DNA from 3 places in the Paraburkholderia tropica genome. Region 2 is predicted to be linked to each of the others. Evidence: predicted binding sites of a transcription regulator. Region 2 holds the regulator's gene; each other region holds the start of a gene.

Region 1 (2,266 bases), 840 kb from region 2:
CGTTGACCGGATGGATCTGGCGCGCAAGCACGTAGGCGTCGGTTTCGAGCGCGCGGTCGAACGGCCCGTTGGCGATCGATTTCGCGACCAGATACGTCACCGCGATGCTCATCGGCCAGAGCAGCAGCAGCGGCGCGAGCATCCAGTCGAGAATCTCGCCGAACAGGGAGCGCGGACGCTTGTCGACGGCGTCGGCGGCTTCGGCTTCGTCGGGCGGGGCGAACGGATTGGCGTAGCGGGCGTCGCGCGCGGCGTCGTCGAGCGTGTCGTCGTTGGCGGCGGCCGTCGAGCGTGGCGAGGCGTCCGGCGGCGTGCCGTCGGTGGACGCGGAGCGCGCGGGCCCGGCCATGATGGCGCCCGCTTACTTGTAGTAGTGGCTGGCGGGCATCGCGGGCGCCGCCGTCGATGCGCCGGCCGTACTGGCTGCGTTCGCCGCGCCCGCGTCCTTCGCGCCGTTCGCTTCTTTCTCGAGGCAGTAGCCGAGGCCGCGCACCGTCACTATGCGCACGCCGCCCGCTTCGAGCTTCTTGCGCAGGCGGTGCACGTAGACCTCGATCGCGTTGTTGCTCACTTCCTCGCCCCATTCGCACAGGTGATCGACGAGCTGTTCCTTCGAGACGAGCCGCCCGAGCCGTTGCAGCAGCACTTCGAGCACGCCGAGTTCGCGCGCCGACAGATCGAGCACCTGCTCGTTGATGCGCGCGACGCGCCCGACCTGATCGAAGGCGAGCGCGCCGTGGCGCACGACGGTCGGGCCGCCGCCCGCGCCGCGCCGCGTGAGCGCGCGCACGCGCGCTTCGAGCTCGTTGAGCGCGAAGGGCTTGGCCATGTAGTCGTCGGCGCCGAGGTCGAGTCCTTTGACGCGTTCATCGACGCTGTCGGCGGCCGTGAGGATCAGGACGGGGAGGTTGGAATTGCGCGCGCGCAAACGGCGCAGCACTTCGAGGCCCGTCATTCTGGGCAGGCCGAGGTCGAGGATCAGCAGGTCGAACGACTGCATCGACAAGGCCGTATCGGCGTCCACGCCGGTCGGCACGTGATCGACGGCATAGCCCGATTGGCGGAGTGATCGGACCAGACCATCCGCGAGTATGCTGTCGTCTTCGGCAATGAGAATTCGCATGATGCGCCTGCGTCGAGTCAGGCATCGCCGCGCCTGTGCCATCTCGCACGAGGGGCGGGCGGCGCGCGGCGGTCTCCTGGTCAATTTGCGGTTCAGGCGGGCGCGTACGAAAAAGCGTGCGAAAACGCGCTTGCCAAAACCACTGTTTTTTTATACAGTGTCTGCGTTCATGCGTGTGTGTGCAAAAGCACGCCCGCATCGTCACGAGACGCCGTTCATCATAGCAAAGGACGATTCATGGAAGATAGCAAGAAAGGCTCGGCTGGGCTGACTGCTGAAAAGGGCAAGGCGCTGGCCGCCGCGCTCGCGCAGATCGAAAAGCAGTTCGGCAAAGGGTCGATCATGCGACTCGGCGACGGCGATGCGGTCGAAAACATTCAGGTGGTGTCCACCGGCTCGCTCGGTCTCGACATCGCGCTCGGCGTCGGCGGCCTGCCGCGCGGCCGTGTGGTCGAAATCTACGGTCCGGAATCGTCGGGTAAGACCACGCTCACGCTGCAGGTGATCGCAGAGCTGCAAAAGCTCGGCGGCACGGCGGCGTTCATCGACGCGGAACACGCGCTCGACGTTCAGTACGCCGCGAAGCTCGGCGTGAACGTGCCGGAACTGCTCATCTCGCAGCCGGACACGGGCGAACAGGCGCTCGAAATCACCGACGCGCTGGTGCGCTCGGGCTCGATCGACATGATCGTCATCGACTCGGTCGCGGCACTTGTGCCGAAGGCTGAAATCGAAGGCGAAATGGGCGACTCGCTGCCGGGTCTGCAGGCACGTCTGATGTCGCAGGCGCTGCGCAAGCTCACCGGCACGATCAAGAAGACGAACTGCATGGTGATCTTCATTAACCAGATTCGTATGAAGATCGGCGTGATGTTCGGCAATCCGGAAACCACCACCGGTGGTAACGCGCTGAAGTTCTACTCGTCGGTGCGTCTGGACATTCGCCGTATCGGTTCGATCAAGAAGAACGACGAAGTCATTGGCAGCGAAACGCGCGTGAAGGTCGTCAAGAACAAGGTCTCGCCGCCGTTCCGCGAAGCCGTGTTCGACATTCTCTACGGCGAAGGCATCTCGCGTCAGGGCGAAATCATCGACCTGGGCGTTCAGGCCAAGATCGTCGACAAGGCAGGTGCGTGGTACAGC
Region 2 (2,266 bases):
CGGCGGCGCGGCGGGTTGTTCGCCGGGCTTGCCGGTGGGCGGCATACCGTTGAGCAGCGCGGCGACGCCTTCAGGCGTGGCGTAGGCGTCGACGAGCGGGCCGATCAGCGCCGAGCCGATCACCGCGCCAAACAGCAGTAACGGATTGCTGCTGTGCTCGGCCTGAATGCGCCGTTGCAGCATTTCCCCGGCCTGTTGCTTGAGACTCGCGCGCAACGCGGGGTAATCGACGTATTCGCTCAGCGCGGCCGCATCGCGTGCGTCGGCGGCCTGTTTGAGATGATTCAGCGCGATATACGGCGAGGCGTAGCCGTAACCGAGCGCGGCCACCACGGCCGCCGCCGCAACGGCGATGGCGACGGGCTTCTTCCAGTTCGAGGACTTGCCGGCGCGAGAGCGAGAAAGCTTGGGTGTATCGGTATCGGTCATCGGAGAGCAGGCGCGCCGCGCGAGCAGCGCAAGGGTTCAAATAGCGGTTGAGTCGGAGCGGTTGAGTCGGCGATTCAATCACAGTGTTGACCACACGTGCGCCAAAACGATCCCTACACCCGCAAGAACCTCCGCCGACACGCTATTTCCCACCTTCCGATTTCACACCTTACTTCGCGAGCGCCGCCGCCAGATCGCTTTGCTGTTCGGCGATGCAGCGGTCGATGGCACGGCACACCGCGTCCATCGTGCCGACCATGATGAGACGCGACTGACCGTGATACACGCGCACCGGCGCGCGGCGGTCCGGCTGTTCCGTATTCAGCGTGCTGTTCAGCGACACGCGGGCGAAGGCCGGTTGCGCCGACGGCAGCGGCGGCAGTTCCGGCGTTTCCAGCTTCTCGAAAAGCGAGCCATTGAGCGCGGCGGCTGAGGCGCGCGCTTCACGCATTGCGCACGAGGCGATTCCGCGCAGATGGCGCAGACGGCCGAATTGACGGAAGGGCAACAGGCGGGCAAGGCGTTCCATGACTCTCTCCAGAGAAGTGCGCCACGAGGCGCAAAACCAGCGCTGACAGGCGCGGATGGATTCTTAGAATTCGGTGGGCCGGATCAGACCGACGGCAATGCCTTCGAGCGCGAAGTCGGCGCTGCCGGCCTGCACGAAGATGTTGTCGTAGTCGGGGTTCTCCGCGATCAGTTCGATGCCGTTGGGCTGGCGCTTCAGACGCTTCACGGTGACGTCGTCGCCCAGACGCGCCACGATGATCTGGCCGTCTTTCGCTTCGGCCTTCTTCTGCACGGCGAGCAGGTCGCCGTCGAGGATGCCGGCGTCGCGCATCGACAGCCCGCGCACCTTCAACAGATAGTCGGGGCGGCTGGAGAACAGCGCCGGGTCGCAGGCGTAGTTCTGCGAGATATGTTCTTGCGCGAGGATCGGGCTGCCTGCCGCGACGCGCCCGACCAGCGGCAGCGAGAGCTGCATGATGCTGGCGTGCGGCAGCGTGAACTGGTGCGGCAGGTCGTCGGGGCCGGGCATCAGACGGATGCCGCGCGAGGCGCCCGCCGCAAGCTCGATCACACCCTTGCGGGCCAGCGCGCGCAAATGCTCTTCCGCCGAGTTGGCCGAGCTGAAGCCCAGTTCGGCGGCGATCTCGGCGCGCGTGGGCGGAAAGCCGGTGCGCTCGATCGCGCGGCGGATCAGATCGAAAACCTGCTGCTGTCGTGCGGTGAGTTTGGTCATGTCGACACTGTATGTTTGAACAGGTAACTGTATTTTTATACAGTATTCGCCGCTTTTCAAGTGTTACTTGAACTTTGTCGTTTGGGTGCCGCCACAGCAGCGTTTCCCGGCGATCGGACGGACGAAAACACGCTCAAACGTCCGATTCCTCCGCCCTTACCACTTTTGCGTATTAAAGAATGAAAAAACATCATTTTTAATAATGTAAGCGGATCGCTAGACTGGCCTTCATCGATCGCAAGCACCACACGACAAAACGGAGAAAGTGGATGAATCAAGGCAATACGGGGCGCGCAGGCTGGCTGACTTCGCTGGCTGCAAAACTGGTCATCGGCATCGCACCGCTCGTCGGCATGGTGGCGATGGCGCCGGCTGCGCACGCGGATACCTCGCTGCTGAACGTGTCGTACGACCCGACGCGCGAGCTGTATCAGGAGATCAACGAAGCCTTCATCAAGCAGTGGAAGGCGAAGACGGGCGAAACGCTCACCATCAAGCAGTCGCACGGCGGCTCGGGCGCACAGGCGCGCTCGGTGCTCGACGGCCTGCAGGCGGACGTGGTGACGCTGGCGCTGGCCTGGGACATCGACGCGC
Region 3 (2,266 bases), 500 kb from region 2:
ATGGCACGTTGGCGTCCTTGAGCACGGCGATGTCCTTCGCCGCGCCTTCGAATTGCTGCTGCGTGCGGAACACCTGCAGCGTGCCGCCCGTGCGGCCTTCGTACTGGATGCCGGTGTCGGCGCGCAGCGCCTGCAGGCAGTCGCGGCTGTATTCGGCCAGACGCACCATGCGGCCCTTGTTCTGCGCGTAGCGCCCGGCCGTGCAGTTCTGCAGCATCTGCCACATCCATTGCAGCTGGAACTTCGTGCCGTCGAGGCGGATGGCGAGCGGCGCGTGCTTCTCGAACATCCACTTGATCGCCTTGAGCGGCACGCCCGGCGCCGCCCACGGCGCGGCATAGCCCGGCGAAATCTGGCCGGCGTTCGCAAAACTGGTGTCGAGCGCGGGACCGGACTCGCGGTCGATCACCGTCACTTCATGGCCCGCGCGGGCAAGATACCAGGCGCTGGCCACACCGACCACACCACTGCCCAACACGACGACTCGCATAGCTGCTCCGTAGAGAGAATTGTTTGGGCTACGCGGTCTTGCCGGGGCGCCGCAGGGCCGTTTTGAGCGGCGGCAGGGCGGATGGCACGAAAATCCGGATGTAGCCAGTAATATCGACTATGCTATTGTTGTAAGACTAGGTTTTGTTATTGTATTTATCTGATTTTCAGGAAAAAAACATGAGAACGCAGCGTCAGCCGGTCCGCGCACTCGACCGGCTCGATCACCGCATCCTCAAGCTGCTTCAGCAGGACGGCCGCATGGCCATGAAAGACCTCGCCGAGCAGGTCGGGCTGTCGGTCACGCCGTGCATCGAGCGGGTCAAGCGCATGGAGCGAGACGGCGTCATCACGGGCTACTACGCGCGCGTCAATCCGAACGTGCTCGGCGCGGCGCTGCTGGTGTTCGTGGAGATCACGCTCGACCACAAGAGCGGCAACATGTTCGATCAGTTCCGCCGCGAGGTGCAGAAGATTCCCGAGGTGCTCGAATGCCATCTGGTGTCGGGCGACTTCGACTATCTGATCAAGGCGCGCATCGGCGAAATGGCGGACTACCGCAAGCTGCTCGGCGACATCCTGCTGCAACTGCCGGGCGCGGTGCAGTCGAAGAGCTATGTGGTGATGGAAGAGATCAAGGAGACGCTGACGATCGCGGTGGGCGAGTAGTCCGGCTCAAGCGTCGGGTTCTGGCAACCAACTCCGCCCCGTTTTTCGCACTCGACAAAGCGTCTCGATACTGTATATTTGTACAGTATCGAGACGCTTTGTTTTTGCCCCGCCGTGAACCGCAACCCACCCGCGAACGACGCTAATCGCGCCCCCGACCCCGACGCCTGGTATCCCGTCGCGCCGCCCGCGCCGCGCAAGGGGCGCGGCGCGGTCACGAACCTGCAAGGGCGCTACGAGGTCGATCAGCGCGAGGCATACGACGACGGCTGGCAGCACGTCGAATCGCCGGCCGACGCGCGCGAGCGCAGCGATGAAGCGGGCGCGCAAATCGACGAGCAAGCCAACGCGCAAGCCGGCGAGCGCGAAACGCCGGAGCCCGCGCTGCGCACGCAGATCTACGAGGAGCGCGCGAAAAGCATCCTCACGCGCAACCAGTCGCCGGACATTCCGTTCAACGTGTCACTCAATCCCTATCGCGGTTGCGAGCACGGCTGCATTTATTGTTTCGCGCGGCCCACGCACAGTTATCTGGGACTTTCGCCGGGTCTCGATTTCGAGAGCCGCCTGTACGCGAAGATCAACGCGCCCGAACTGCTCGCGCGCGAACTGGCGAAACCCGGCTACGAGCCGGAGCCCATCGCGCTCGGCGTGAATACCGACGCCTGGCAGCCCGTCGAGCGCGAGCTGCGCATCACGCGGCGCGTGATCGAGGTGTTGGCGCAGCGGCAGCATCCGTTCGCGGCCATCACGAAATCGTCGCTGATCGAACGCGATCTCGACCTGCTCGCGCCGATGGCCGAGCGCCAGCAGTTCATGGCCGCCATCACCATCACCACGCTCGACGCCGACATCGCGCGCACGCTGGAGCCGCGCGCGGCCACGCCGTCGCGCCGCCTGCGCACGATCCGCACGCTCGCGCAGGCGGGCATTCCGGTGGGCGTGAGCATCGCGCCGGTGATCCCGTTCGTCACCGAACCCGACATGGAGCGAGTGCTCGAAGCCTGCGCCGAAGCGGGCGCGACGAGCGCGAGCTTTATCGTGCTGCGGTTGCCGTGGGAAGTCTCGCCGCTGTTTCAGGATTGGCTCGCCGCGCATTTCCCGCAGC

Evidence for each region. The regulator LexA, encoded in region 2, represses DNA repair genes until DNA is damaged. The targets are predictions, from matches to a motif close to ACTGTATNNNNATACAGT.
Region 1: the regulator LexA is predicted to act here: its motif matches at 1,265-1,282, upstream of recA (recombinase RecA).
Region 3: the regulator LexA is predicted to act here: its motif matches at 1,228-1,245, upstream of G5S35_RS10355 (PA0069 family radical SAM protein).

What each region holds. Positions count from the first base shown of each region.
Region 1 is NZ_CP049134.1:2,646,048-2,648,313, reverse strand. Features, by position in the region: gene G5S35_RS11975 (sensor histidine kinase) at 1-349, opposite strand, end outside; gene G5S35_RS11970 (response regulator transcription factor) at 362-1,123, opposite strand; gene recA (recombinase RecA) at 1,361-2,266, shown strand, end outside.
Region 2 is NZ_CP049134.1:1,801,308-1,803,573, reverse strand. Features, by position in the region: gene G5S35_RS08045 (DUF2939 domain-containing protein) at 1-429, opposite strand, end outside; gene G5S35_RS08040 (hypothetical protein) at 599-958, opposite strand; gene lexA (transcriptional repressor LexA) at 1,022-1,672, opposite strand; gene G5S35_RS08030 (sulfate ABC transporter substrate-binding protein) at 1,942-2,266, shown strand, end outside.
Region 3 is NZ_CP049134.1:2,302,283-2,304,548, reverse strand. Features, by position in the region: gene G5S35_RS10365 (D-amino acid dehydrogenase) at 1-490, opposite strand, end outside; gene G5S35_RS10360 (Lrp/AsnC ligand binding domain-containing protein) at 670-1,158, shown strand; gene G5S35_RS10355 (PA0069 family radical SAM protein) at 1,273-2,266, shown strand, end outside.